2 linked regions of the Orrella dioscoreae genome follow. The main gene of each other region encodes a partner of the protein of the gene in region 2 in a complex. Links are inferred from orthologs where the notes say so. Each region holds a gene or a part of one and is shown on either strand. Other genes may lie near its edges. The genes, in order: pmbA and tldD.

What was found.
Region 1: the proteins of tldD (region 2) and pmbA are in contact, whole or in part, in a solved structure (PDB 5NJ9), measured with the Escherichia coli proteins. The link is inferred for Orrella dioscoreae from one-to-one orthologs.

Annotation. Positions count from the first base shown.
Region 1 is NZ_LT907988.1:730,207-737,297, reverse strand. The notes cover bases 1,775-4,739. They hold pmbA (metalloprotease PmbA), read right to left. Parts: upstream 3,957-4,739; coding sequence 2,592-3,956; downstream 1,775-2,591. Other genes in these bases: yjgA (ribosome biogenesis factor YjgA), read left to right, coding at 4,166-4,720; rplM (50S ribosomal protein L13), read right to left, coding at 1,795-2,223; rpsI (30S ribosomal protein S9), read right to left, coding at 1,775-1,782. Also shown: ODI_RS03505 (DUF6776 family protein), read right to left, coding at 1-59; argC (N-acetyl-gamma-glutamyl-phosphate reductase), read right to left, coding at 168-1,229; more of rpsI, read right to left, coding at 1,390-1,774; ODI_RS03475 (alpha/beta hydrolase), read left to right, coding at 4,761-5,432; ODI_RS03470 (bifunctional acetate--CoA ligase family protein/GNAT family N-acetyltransferase), read right to left, coding at 5,468-7,091.
Region 2 is NZ_LT907988.1:1,828,357-1,835,425, reverse strand. The notes cover bases 1,808-4,750. They hold tldD (metalloprotease TldD), read right to left. Parts: upstream 4,037-4,750; coding sequence 2,579-4,036; downstream 1,808-2,578. Other genes in these bases: ODI_RS08515 (carbon-nitrogen hydrolase family protein), read right to left, coding at 4,054-4,750; aroG (3-deoxy-7-phosphoheptulonate synthase AroG), read right to left, coding at 1,808-1,889. Outside these bases: ODI_RS08535 (FAD-binding oxidoreductase), read right to left, coding at 1-572; more of aroG, read right to left, coding at 816-1,807; more of ODI_RS08515, read right to left, coding at 4,751-4,884; ODI_RS08510 (H-NS histone family protein), read left to right, coding at 5,091-5,471; ODI_RS08505 (DUF4136 domain-containing protein), read right to left, coding at 5,574-6,275; pepN (aminopeptidase N), read left to right, coding at 6,496-7,069. UniProt on the Escherichia coli protein: Metalloprotease involved in CcdA degradation. Suppresses the inhibitory activity of the carbon storage regulator (CsrA).

The sequences.
Region 1 (7,091 bases), 1.1 Mb from region 2 along the record:
GGCGACGGCGTGGCCGGCTGGGCGGAGGGCGTGGACACCTCCGGCTCGGAAGACTTCATGGTGACGCGGGAATCCCTGAAAACGGCAGACCCAGGACAGACCCTGCCGGGTGACGGAGGTTCCCCCCGCCCCGGCGGCGATGGCTGGCCCTGCCGGCTGCCCTGGAATCAGGGCAGGATGGCGACCTGGTCGAGGCCGGCGGTTTCGGGCAGGCCGAACATGAGGTTCATGTTCTGCACGGCCTGGCCGGACGCGCCCTTGACCAGGTTGTCCTGCACCACCAGCACGATCAGCTGGTCGCCGTTGCCCGGACGCTGGACGGCGATGCGCAGGGTGTTGGACGCACGCACCGAGCGTGTCTCGGGCAGCGCGCCGGCAGGCAGCACGTCCACGAAAGGATCGTTGGCGTAACGGGCCTCGAACAGCGCCTGGAAGTCGGTGTCCATGGCGTCGGGCAGGATGCGGGCATAAAGGGTGGAGAACATGCCCCGGATCATCGGCACCAGGTGCGGCACGAACACCAGGCCCACCGGGCCGCCGTTCAGGCGCGCCAGCTGCTCGGAGATTTCCGGGTGATGGCGGTGGCCCGCCACGCCGTAGGCCTTGAAGTTGTCGCTGGCTTCCGAGAACAGGGTATGGACCTCGGCCTTGCGGCCGGCGCCCGTGACGCCCGACTTGCAGTCGGCGATGATGTGGCGCGTGTCGATGCGGGCGCCGCCCTCGAGCACGGGGGCCAGGCCCAGCAGCACCGTGGTGGGATAGCAGCCGGGGTTGCCGATGACGCGCGCGCGAGAGATGCCGGCGCGATCCAGTTCCACCAGGCCGTAGACGGCCTCTTCCAGCACGTCGGGGCAGGCGTGGTCGATCTTGTACCACTTCTGGAAAGTGGGGATGTCCTTCAGGCGGAAGTCGGCCGCCAGGTCGATGACGCGCACGCCGGCATCCAACAGTTCGCGCGCCTGGGCCATGGCCACGCCGTGCGGCGTGGCGAAGAACACCACGTCGCAACCCGACAGCGGCGCCTTGTCCGGCGAGGAGAACGCCAGGTCGACGCGGCCGCGCAGGTTGGGATACATCTCGGCCACCGGCATGCCGTCTTCCTTGCGCGAGGTGATCGCGGTCAGTTCCACGTGCGGGTGCTGGGAGAGCAGGCGCAGCAGTTCGACGCCGGTGTAACCGGTGCCGCCGACGATGCCGACTTTGATGCGGGATTGGGGGGTCGAGGCCATGTGCGTTTTCCTATGCGACGGACGACGATATTAACGCGTCCCGGCATGACAGCCGTGCGCGTGGGGAGCAGGAAACCGCCTTGCGGCGCCAGGCCTGCACCCGCGCGCGGAATGGAAAAAAGGCCGCTTGCGCGGCCTTTTTTTCGTACAGCAGACGGGATTAGCGCTTGCTGAACTGCTTGCGACGACGCGCCTTGTGGAAGCCGACCTTCTTACGTTCGACTTCACGGGCATCGCGCGTCACGAAGCCAGCCTTGGACAGCGTGGGCTTCAACGCGGCGTCGTAGTCGATCAGCGCACGGGTGATGCCGTGGCGGACCGCGCCGGCCTGGCCGCTTTCGCCGCCGCCATGCACGTTCACGTGGAAGTCGAACGACTCCAGGTGGCCGGTCAGCTCGAGCGGCTGACGCACGACCATGCGGCCCGTTTCGCGAGCGAAGTATTCATCAACAGGCTTGCCGTTGACGACGATCTTGCCCGTGCCCTTCTTGAGGAACACGCGCGCCACCGAAGTCTTGCGGCGGCCGGTTCCGTAGTTCCAGTTACCGATCATGATGGGCCTTCCTTAGAAATCCAGCGGCTGGGGCTGCTGGGCGGTGTGCGGGTGCTCGGCACCGGCGTACACCTTGAGTTTCTTGATCATGGCGTAGCCCAGGGGACCCTTGGGCAGCATGCCCTTGACAGCCTTCTGGATGGCGCGGCCGGGGAAGCGCTGTTGCAGCTTCTCGAAGTTGGTCTCGCGGATACCGCCCGGGTAGGTGGTGTGGCGGAAGTACTTCTTGTCTTGCGCCTTGGTTCCGGTGACGACGATATCGGCAGCGTTGATGATGACGATGTAGTCGCCCGTATCCACGTGGGGCGTGAATTCAGGTTTGTGCTTACCGCGCAGACGGCGTGCGACTTCGCTGGCCACACGACCGAGGACTTTGCCCTTGGCGTCGATCACAAACCAGTCACGCTTGACTTCATGCGGCTTGGCCACAAAGGTCTTCATGATGGTTCCTAAGAATAAATATGGATTTGTGCCATCCGCCCAAAAAGGGACAGGCTGGCGGTTTCACCACCGGGTTGCTGAAATGCTGCGTGTGCTTTTGGGTGCGTCTCTGGGTGAGCCGAGAGGCTCTGAAACGCAAATTGCCGCACTTACCGCATATCTACCTGGCGGCGCTACCGTGGGAAGGTTCGTGGCCTGAAGCGTTAGAAATTTCGCCCGTGCACCTGACACCTTTTCCAAGGTAAGCCGGTGATTCTAGCACAGAACAACTTTCTGTAAACCTGTCAAGGCCTTAGCCCGCCATCCCGGACAAGCCGGCATGGCGGGGGCGCAACAGGGCGGCAAGCGGTAGCCCCCTGCGGACAGGCTCAGGCGCCCGCCACCGCCATCCGTTCGATCAGGATGGAACCGGTGCATTTGGTGCCACGGCAGATCTCGTCGGCGCCGATGGCCACGATCTGCCGGAACATCTCGGCCAGGTTGCCCGCGATGGTGACTTCCTGCACGGCGTGCTGGATTTCGCCATTGACGACCCAATAGCCGAAAGCGCCGCGGGAATAGTCGCCCGTGACGTAGTTCACCCCCTGCCCGATGAGCTCGGTCACCAGGAAACCCGTGCCCAGCTTGCGCAGCATGGCGCGGAAGTCGTCATCGGGACGCGTCAGGCGCGAGCGCAGCGTCAGGTTGTGCGAGCCGCCCGCGTTGCCCGTGGACACCATGCCCAGCTTGCGGGCGGTGTAGCTGGACAGGAAGTAGCCCTGCAGCACGCCGGCCTCGACCACCTTGCGGGCCTGGGTGCGCACCCCCTCGTCGTCGAAGGGCGAACTGCCCATCGCGCCGGGCACGAAAGGATCCTCGGCCACGTCCAGGTGATCGGCCAGCACGGGCTTGCCCAGCGCATCGACCAGGAAGCTGGCCTTGCGGTACAGCGCCCCGCCGCTGGTGGCCTGCGTCAGCGCGCCCAGCAGGCCGAGGGCCAGCGGCGCTTCGAACAGCACCGGAAACTTGCCCGTCTTGATACGGCGGGCCGACAGGCGCGACAGCGCGCGCTCCGCGGCATAGCGGCCCACGGCCTCGGGGTCGGCCAGCTTGCTGGCGTCGCGGTCGCTGGTGTACCAGTAGTCGCGCTGCATGTGCGCGCCGCGTCCGGCGATGGGCGCGGCCGACAGGCTGTGGCGCGAATAGGGGTAGCCCGCCAGGAAGCCGCGCGTGTTGCCCAGCACGAAGTGGCCTTCGTAGGTGCTGACGCTGGCGCCATCGGTGTTGGTGATGCGCGCGTCGGTGTCGGCCGCGGCACGTTCGGCGCGCAGGGCCAGCCTGGCGGCCTCTTCCGCGGAGATCGTCCAGGGATAGTGCAGCGACAGGTCCTGGGGTTCCTGCACCAGCAGGTCGGCGTCGGGCAGGCCGGCCACCGGGTCTTCCGCGGTGTAGCGGGCGATGTGCCAGGCAGCCTCGACGGTTTCCCGCAAGGCAGCCTCGGAGAAATCGGAGGTGGAGGCCGAGCCGCGCCGCTGGCCGGCATAGACCGTCACGTCCAGCGAACGGTCGCGGGTCTGCTCGACCGTCTCGACGTCCTTTTTGCGCACTGTGACCGCCAGACCCTGGCTTTCCGACACCTCGGCGGCGGCATCGCTTGCGCCCAGCGTACGCGCGTGGTCCAGCGCCTGCTGCACGAGTTCGCGGAAACGCGCCTGGTTGGCCTGGATGGGAAGGGAGTGTTGAGCGTTTGCCATGGCTGTCCGTTGCGGTGAGACGGGTATCATAGCCAAGTCGCCGGACCGCGCGCGAACCGCGCCCCGCCCGGGCGGTTCCGGCCCGTCCCGCCTGCCGTCCTGTCTCCGGGCCCGCGTCCAGCCCCTGTTCCGGCCTTTTTTTGGCCTTTTTTTGGGGCCCTTTCCCGGCCCGTTTATTTCCGCCCGCCACCGCCAGGCTCCTCCACGCCATGCACGCCCATTCCGATACCCCCGACCACGACGACGCGTACGACGATTTCGACGACCGACCCAGCAAATCGCAGGTCAAGCGCGACATGCACGCCCTGCTCGACCTGGGCAAGGAGCTGATCGACCTGCCGGTCGACCGCCTGAAGCAGTTGCCGCTGTCCGAGCGCCTGTACCAGGAAATCCGCGAAGCCCAACGCATCACCAGCCACGGCGGCCGCCGCCGCCAGGTGCACTTCGTCGGCAAGCTGATGCGCGACGCGCCCGCCGACGAGATCCGCCAGCAACTGCACGACTGGGCCAAGGGCTCGCGCGAGCAGACCGCCCACATGCACCGCCTGGAAACCCTGCGCGACAGGCTGCTGGCCGATGACGACGCCCTGACCGGGCTGCTGGCCGACCATCCGGGCGCCGACATCCAGCGCCTGCGCACCCTGATCCGCGAAGGCCGCAAGGAAGCCGCCGCCAACGCCGCCCTGACGCAGGGCCGCGAGCCGCAGCGCAAGCATTACCGCGCGCTCTTCCAGGAGCTGAAGGGCATGATCCCGGCGCCCTGACCCGCCTCCTTTCTTTCACCCGCGACACGAGCCTCACACCATGACCTCCGCCCTGCTGGACACCATCGAACGCGAAACCGGCACGACTCCCACCCATGCTGTCATCTGGCTGCACGGCCTGGGCGCCGACGGCAACGACTTCGTGCCGATCGTGCCCGAGCTGGGCCTGGACGCCACGCCGGCCGTGCGCTTCGTGTTCCCCAATGCGCCGGTGCAGCCCGTCACCATCAACGGCGGCATGGCCATGCGTTCCTGGTACGACATCCGCGTGGTGGACCTGTCACGCCAGGAAGACGGCGCAGGCATCGCGCTGTCGGCGCAGGCCGTCCAGGCCCTGATCGCCCGCGAGAACGCGCGCGGCATTCCCACGCGGAACATCGTGCTGGCGGGCTTCTCGCAAGGTTGCGCGATGACGCTGCACACGGGCCTGCGCCATCCGGAAAAACTGGCCGGCCTGGTCGGCCTGTCGGGCTACCTGCCGCTCATCGACACCGCGGCGGGCGAACGCCACACCGCCAACAGCACCACCCCCATCTTCCTGGCCCATGGCCTGCACGACCCCGTCGTGCCGCTGGCGCGCGCCGAGGCCTCGCGCACGGCGCTGGAACAATTGGGCTATTCGGTGCAATGGCACACGTATCCGATGCCGCACTCGGTCTGCATGCCCGAAGTGCAGGACATCGCGGCCTTCCTCAAGCAGGTCCTGAAGTAAGCGCCTGACACCGCGGGCATCGCACCCACGGACTACTAGGCCGGCGGCGGCCCCGCCGTCGCCAGGTCCAGCCAGACCCGGCGCATCTGCGGATCTTCCTCGTCGACGTCGTTGACGAAACCCAGCCGCGTCATCAGCGCCAGCATTGGCCGGTTGTTGGCCAGCACCAGGCCGTCGATGTATTCCAGGCGCTGCTCGCGCGCGGCCTCGATCAGCACCGACATCAGGTCGAAGCCCAGGCGGCGGCGCTGCCAGTCATCGCCGATGACCAGGGCGTATTCCGCGCCCCGCCCATCCGGATTGCGCAGATAGTGCGCCAGCCCGATGATGATTTCGCGCGGATGGCCGCGATGCTCCGGGTTGGGCACCTGCGTGGTCGCCACCAGCGCCAGCTCGCGGTGATAGTCCACCTGCGTGTAGCGCGCCAGCATGCGCGGGGTGAGTTCGCGCATCATCGACACGAAACGCATGTAGCGCGTGCGCTCGGACAACCCGCGCGTGAATGCCTGCAGGGCCTCCGCATCCTCGGGCCGGATCGGCCGCACCACCCACGGCGTGCCATCCGCGAAGGCGCGCGCCTGCACCCAGCGCGTGGGATAGGGATGGATGGCCATGTGCGGATAGCCATGCGCCTGCGGGGAATCGCAGGCCGCCTGTTCGCGCAGCACCATGCACACGCCGCCCGCGGTCAGCGCGCTGTCGCCTACATGCAGCGGGTCCAGCGCCAGCGTCTCGACGTCGGGCAGCTCGGTGACCAGGTCGGACACCTGCTCCAGCACGCCGCGCAAGGCGTCCAGCGCGGCGGGCGTGGCGCTGCCCGACAGCACGCGGCGCCAGAGGCGGCTGCGCTCGATCAGCTGGCGTGCCAGGAAGGCATTGAGCGGCGGCAGGTCCATGCCCCGATCGGACACGTCCAGCACGCCCGCCGGACCGCCCACGCCCAGGCGCAGCACGGGCCCGAAACGTGCGCCGGTCTCCACGCGGATGGCGGCCGGCACGGCCAGCGCGTCGTCGGGGGGCGACGCGTCGGGCTCGGCGATGCGCACCGGCACGTCGAAGGCGCGCAGCAGGGCCTCGCACTCGTCCTGGTTCAGTTCACGGCGGCCCGCCGCGCGCGCGGCGGCCACGATGGCGCGTGCCTGGCCCAGATCGGGCGGACGGCCGGGCGGCTCGGGCGGCTGGGTCTGCAGCAGCAGCTGCTGGTTGTAGTGGTGCGTGGCCAGCACGCCGAAGGCGTCCGCCGCCGACTCGGGCGTGCGGAAGGCGGGCGTGCCGGCGTCGTCCAGGCGCCGGCGCAGGGGCCGCATGCCGGCATCGCCCATGAAGCAGGTGATCACCGGCTTGCGCGCCTTGGGCGCCAGCTCGGCCAATTGCGTGGCCACGGCGGGAATGTCGGAACGCGCATCAGGCGCCAGCAGCACCAGCACGCCGTCGACGTTGGCGTCTTCCTGCAGCGCGTCCACCACCGCCTTGGTGCGAGCGGGCGTGAGCGGCAGGTAGGTGATGACGGGATTGGACGGCGTGACACCCGGCTCCAGGACCTCGCCCAGCGCCCGCAGGGTGGGCGGCGTCAGCTCGGCGCGCACCGTGGGCGCGTTCGGGCCCATCAGGTCCAGGGCCAGCTGGGGCGGCCCGCTGCCGTTGGAGACCAGGGCGATG
Region 2 (7,069 bases):
CGGCTCGCCGTGCGGATCACGCGGCCATCGGCGGTGACCACCGTCAGGCTCATGACGTTTTCGCGCATCGTGCCGTAGCGCACGGCGTTGGTGCCCGAGGCGCGCGTAGCGGCCATGCCGCCCAGGCTGGCATCCGCGCCCGGATCGATGGGGAAGAAGAGACCCGTGTCGCGCAGGTTCTCGTTCAGCTGCTTGCGGGTCACGCCCGCCTGCACCGTGGCGGTCAGGTCCTCGGCATTGACCGAGACGATCTGGTTCATGGCCTGCAGGTCCAGGCTGATGCCGCCCTCGATGGCCAGCAGATGGCCTTCCAGCGACGAGCCCGAACCATAGGGAATCAGCGGAATGCCGTGCGCGTTGCACAGGCCCGCGACGAAAGCCACGTCATCCGTGCCCTGGGCGAACACCACCGCGTCGGGCAGCATGGCGGGATAGGGCGACTCGTCGCGGCCGTGGTGCTCGCGCACGGCCTCGGCGCGCGACAGGCGGTCGCCGAAGCGCGCCTGCAGGGCCTCCCACATGGCATCGGGAACGGGGCGGCGCAGACGCTGGCCTTCAGTCAGGGCATTCATTGGGGGTCTTCCTGGCGGGTATTTCTGGCCGGTATTGCTGGCGGATACGGGCGCCGCCTCGGGCGCCACTGGATAGCGGCCCAGTATACGCCCGGCGATTTCCCGGGCGTGCGGGCCGGCCCAAGCGGCGCCGGCCCTCTGCTGTCCGACCATCGGCCGGGGAGCCTTTTGCCGCCGGGCCGCCCCAAGGCAAATGCGCCCCCCCTCGGGGGCAGCAAGCCGAAGGCGCAGCGTGGGGGTACCTTACTTGCCGGTGCTCGACAGGGCCGACCGGCGACCCTGCACGGCTTGGGCCAGGCGCTCCAGTACCTTCACCGAGGCATCCCAATCGATGCAGCCGTCGGTGATGCTCTGGCCGTAGACCAGCGGCTGGCCGGGCACCAGGTCCTGGCGGCCGCCCACCAGGTGGCTCTCGATCATCACGCCCACGATGCGCTGGTCGCCGGCTTCCATCTGGCGCGCCACGTCATCCATGACCATCGGCTGATTCTCGGGCTTCTTGCTGCTGTTGGCATGGCTGGCGTCGATCATCACGCGCTGCGCCAGGCCTGCCTTGGCGATGTCCTGGCAGGCCGCCTCCACGCTGGCCGCGTCATAGTTCGGCGCCTTGCCGCCGCGCAGGATCACGTGGCAATCCTCGTTGCCCTCGGTGGACACGATGGCCGAGTGGCCGCCCTTGGTCACCGACAGGAAGTGGTGCGGCTGCGATGCGGCCTTGATGGCGTCGACCGCGATCTTCACGTTGCCATCGGTGCCGTTCTTGAAACCGACCGGGCACGACAGGCCCGAGGCCAGTTCGCGGTGCACCTGGCTTTCCGTGGTGCGCGCGCCGATGGCGCCCCAGGACACCAGGTCGGCGATGTATTGCGGGGTGATCATGTCCAGGAACTCGCAGCCGGCCGGCACGCCCTGGGCGTTCAAGGCCAACAGTAGCTCGCGCGCGCCGCGCAGGCCCTTGTTGATGTTGAAGCTGCCGTCCATGTCCGGATCGTTGATGAGCCCCTTCCAGCCCACCGTGGTGCGGGGCTTCTCGAAGTAGACGCGCATGACGATTTCCAGCTCGCCGCGCAGCTTCTCGCGCAGCGGCAGCAGGCGGCTGGCGTATTCGTGGGCGGCCTTGGGATCGTGGATCGAGCAGGGCCCGATCACCACGACCAGGCGGTCGTCCATGCCGTGCAGGATGCGGTGCAGCGCCTGGCGGGTGCCGTGCACCAGCTCCGACACGGCGGGGGTACACGGGTACTCGCGCATCGTGTGCGAGGGCGGGGCAAGCTCCTTGATTTCACGGATACGTTGATCGTCGGTATTGTGTGACACGGTAAGGCTCCAGGGGTCGGTCATGCAGGGTCAGGGTTCGGCGCCGACTTCTGGAAAAGCCCGCCAGACACGGCTGGCGGACGAAAAAAAACCGCCAGCGGTTTCCGCTGGCGGCTTTTTCAGGAATCGGACTAGGCTTTAGGCTACGCGCGATCCTTCCTCCGCCAGCGGCATCGGAAAAGCAAAATAAAAATAAAATCGGGCGAACGCGTTTTGCATAGTGCAGCGATGGTAGCACGGTTTTTCTTACTGCCAGTGACAGTCGCATGACGGCAAGACACCCCCCGCCAGGACAAGCCCGCCGGCAGGGCATGCTAAAACCTGCCCATGACACGCCTGAAAACACTGTCGCGCACGGGTCTCGTCTTCACCGCCCTGTACTTCACGGCCTTCTTCGCACAACCCTCCCCCGGGAACTGCGGCTTCCTTGGCTGCGACTTCGGCAAGTACCTGCTGGCCCTGCCCTGGAATGCGCTGATCCCGACTGACTGGCTCACGGAGAAGCAAGGCTCGCACCTCGGCGCGATGGTCAATGCCGTGCTGATGTATCAACTGGGGCGTTTTCTCGCCTGGTTCACGCGCAGGGCGCGGGAAACCCGCGCAGACATCCGTGACGCCCAACGTGGCCCCCCCTTTGGCACCGCCGCAGGCACCCACGGTCAAGGTCCAGCCGAAAGACCCCGCCTGATTCAGGCCGTCCCGCCCACCGTCAGCCCGTCCATGCGCACGGTCGGCATGCCCACGCCCACCGGCACGCTCTGGCCGTCCTTGCCGCAGGTGCCCACGCCGCTGTCAAGCGCCAGGTCGTTGCCGATCAGGCTGACCTGGTTCATGGCCTCGGGACCGCTGCCGATGAGCGTCGCGCCCTTGACCGGATAGGTGACCTTGCCGTTCTCGATCATGTAGGCCTCGGAGGCCGAGAACACGAACTTGCCGCTGGTGATGTCGACCTGGCCGCCGCCGAAGTTGACGGCATAGAGACCGCGCTTGACCGAGGCAATGATTTCCTCGGGCGGCGTCTGGCCGGCCAGCATGTAGGTATTGGTCATGCGCGGCATCGGCAGGTGCGCGAACGATTCGCGCCGGCCGTTGCCGGTGGCGGCGGTCTTCATCAGGCGCGCGTTCAGCGTGTCCTGCATATAGCCGCGCAGGATGCCGTCCTCGATCAGGACGTTGCGCTGGCTGGGGTTGCCCTCGTCATCGACGTTCAGCGAGCCGCGGCGGTCGGGCAGCGTGCCGTCGTCCACCACGGTGACGCCCTTGGACGCCACGCGCTCGCCGATGCGGCCCGAGAACACGCTGGAACCCTTGCGGTTGAAGTCGCCTTCCAGGCCGTGGCCCACGGCCTCGTGCAACAGGATGCCGGGCCAGCCCGAGCCCAGCACCACGGTCATCTCGCCGGCAGGCGCCGGACGCGCTTCCAAGTTGACCATGGCTTCATGCACGGCGCGCTCGACATAGCCGCGCAGGACATCGTCGGTGAAATACGCCAGGCCGCTGCGTCCGCCGCCGCCGCCATGTCCCATTTCACGGCGGCCATCGCGCTCGGCGATGACGGTCACCGACAGGCGCACCAGCGGCCGCACGTCGGCGGCCAGGCGGCCGTCGCTGCCCGCCACCAGCACCACATCGTATTCGGCGCCCAGGCCGGCCATCACCTGGATCACGTGCGGATCGCGCGCGCGCGCCATCTTTTCCACGCGCTCGAGCAGCGCGACCTTCTCGGGCGCGGTCAGCGTGGTCAGCGGATCGATGGGCGGGTACAGCGCCAGGCCGGGCGCGGAGGACTGCGCCGCCACGCGCGCCTTGCCGGCGCCCTGGCGCGCGATGCTGCGCACGGCATGCGAGGCCGACATCAGCGCATCGGACGACAAGGTGTCGGAATAGGCGAAGGCGGTCTTCTCGCCGCTGACGGCGCGCACGCCCACGCCCTGGCCGATGGAGAAGCTGCCGGTCTTGACGATGCCTTCTTCCAGGCTCCAGCCTTCGCTGCGCGTGTACTGGAAATACAGGTCGGCGTAATCGACCTTGTGGGTGAATATCTCGCCCAGCGCGCGCGCCATGTCGGCCTCGGTCAGGCCCCAGGGGTCGAGCAGCAGCGACTTGGCGGTGGCGAGGCTGGCGATGGCGGGATCGGTAACTTTCATCAGGTCAGGACTTTGCTCTAAAGGACACGGTGGCGCCAGGCCGGCAAGGAGGTTCGCACGGACTCCAGGCGCTCGGCATCTATCGTACCTCCAACGACGCCCGGACCTTCCGGCAGGACGTCCAGGATATCGCCCCACGGGTCGACCAGCATGGAATGCCCCCACGTGCGGCGGCCGTTGGGATGGCGCCCGCCCTGCGCCGGCGCCAGCACGTAGCACTGGTTCTCGATGGCCCGCGCGCGCAGCAGCAGCTCCCAATGGGCCTGCCCCGTCGTATAGGTAAAGGCCGCGGGCACCAGCAGCAGGCTGGACGTGCGCAGGGCCCGATAAAGCTCAGGAAAACGCAGGTCATAGCACACGGACAGGCCGACCGTGCCACCGGGGCTCTCGAAACTGCGGACTTCGCCGCCTGGACGAATGGCCAGGGACTCGTCGTACGACTCCTGTCCGCGCGTGAAATTGAAAAGATGGATCTTGTCGTAACGCGCGCATTGGGTGCCGTCCGGATCGAAAACCAGCATCGTGTTGAATACCCGGTCGGGATCGGGAGAGCGCAAGGGCAAGGTGCCGCCCGCCAGCCAGATACCGTGCCGGCGCGCGGTTTGCGCCAGGAATTCCTGTATCGGACCGCTGCCCTCTTCCTCCTGGATCGCCAGTTTGTCGCGGTCGGCCCGCCCCATGAAGCAGAAGTATTCGGGCAGCGCCACCAGCCGCGCGCCTTGCGCCGCGGCCGTCGCAATCAACTCGCCTGCCTGCGCCAGGTTTTCGTCGCGATCCGGCGTGGAAACCATCTGTACGGCAGCGACATGAAAATGTCCGTCGGGACTTGTACTGCAGGAATCAGGCATGTTCGTTCCATCTGTTGAGGAAAAAATATAACAAAAGGCTTAAAACCCGTCATTGGAAAAGCCACAGAATACAAAATCAAACATTTTCAGGGTGTTAGCGCGCAGGGAAAATGTCCTTTGTATATATAATTCTGGCATTCGCCAAACAGGATGGTAAATACCCGACGTGCTGTTTGGCGAGCATCCACTCACTAAAGGAATACCAAATGGCCCGCGAATCCTATTCCCTGCTCCAGGCGAAGATCGAGAAGGAAATCAGCAAGCTGCAAAAGAAAAAGGAATCATTGCAGGCAAAACGCCGCAAGCCCGTGATGGACTCGATCGTGCGCTCCATGCGTGAATATGACATCTCCCCCGAAGACGTGGCCACCGCTTTCGGCAAGACCGCAGCCCGCCGCGGCACCGCCACTGGCGCCGCCCGCAAGACCGGCGCCGCCGTCGCCAAGAAAACCGTCGCCCCCAAGTACCGCCATCCCGACACCGGCGAAACCTGGAGCGGCCGTGGCAAGCCCCCGCGCTGGCTGGCAGCCGCCGAGGAACAAGGCGCCAAGCGCGAGTCTTTCCTTATTCAGCAGCCGGCAGCCTGAGCCGGCTCATGCCGTCCCGGTTGAAGGACCAGCAAAAAGGAGCACATCGTGCTCCTTTTTTTGCGTGCTCGTTCTTGAAGCAGGCGCCAGCCGGGCACGTGTTCAGTCGGTGCGGTAACGCACCTCGCGCTGCTGGCCGTTATTCTGCGGAAAATCGTCGAAAATGGCCCGAACCAGATAAGGCATGAGGCGCACCATGTCATCCGAGCGGCCCAGCGACATGGCGCTGGCGCGATAAACCTCCGCATTGTTGCGCGTGGTGTCGCGGATTTCCACGGTCAGGGTATTGCGCCAGGCTTCCATATTCACTGGCGCCCAATGCGGGCCGTAATAGCCGACGCCGCCCCAGCCGCCCCCCCAGCCACGCCGCCCGTAGTAGCCATACCCGCCAGGATAGGCAAAATAGGGATCGAAGAAGGGATCACGCGGCTCGGCCACCGTCACCTGGGTGCGTTCGCTGCCATAGGTGAAGCGCACGGCGAAACGGGCCGACTTGGGGTCCTGCCCTTCGACCAGGCCGGTGGCGCCAATGGCGGCGCGCACCATGTCGCGATAGGTCTGGTACTCCAGCGACTCGCCCAAGCCATTGGCGGGCGTGTCGAAACGGTAGCTTTGCCCTTCGACGCCGGCCGGCCATTGCTGGAACGTGGTGACGCGGGCGGACAGCGTGGAGGCGCAACCCGACAGCAGCAATGCGCAACCGGCCAGGGCAAGACGCCCCAGCGAACGGCGCCAAAGCCAGGAAAGCCCCGCGGAAAGGACGTCCGCCCGGGCGGAAGGAGAATGGTGGAGAGACTGGGACATGGCAACCTCGGCTACATGCACGCGCCGTCCGCCGCTGCGGACCTGGCGCGCTGCAATCATCGCGCTGTAATAATGATACCCACGCTTGGACCGCGCCGGCGTTCCAAAGTTTTACGGCCTGCGCACGGCCTGGTAAGCAGCAGGTAACAGCCCGGCCCGGGGCAGGATTGCCCCCGCCCCCGGGTCTACAATGGCGGCTTGTCGATCCAGGCCAGGTCTTATGCGCACAGAGCAAGCCGTTACCGTCGCCCGCGGCGACTACCTCCCCTACCCCTACGCCATTCCCAGCATCGCGCTGGAATTCGACCTGGACCCTGCGCGCACGCGCGTGCTGTCCCGCCTGTCGATCGAACGCCAGCCCGGCGTGCCCGCCGATACGCCGCTCGCGCTCAAGGGCGAAGACCTGGCGCTGGTATCGGTGGCCGTGGATGGAAGCCCGATCGCGGAAGGCGGCTACACGATCAGCGATGGCGTCCTGCGCCTGACCGGCCTGCCCGCCGCCTGCGAAGTCGAGATCGTCAGCGACTGCCGCCCCGCCGAGAACTCCACGCTGATGGGGCTCTATGTGTCCGGCGCCAGCCTCTTCACGCAGTGCGAGGCCGAAGGGTTCCGGCGCATCACCTGGTTCGCCGACCGCCCCGATGTCATGTCGCGCTATCGCGTGACCCTGCGCGGCACGCGTGCCGACTACCCGCTGCTGCTGTCCAACGGCAACCTGGTCGATGCCGGCGACCTGCCCGACGGCCGCCACCAGGCCGTGTGGGAAGATCCCCACCCGAAGCCCTGCTACCTGT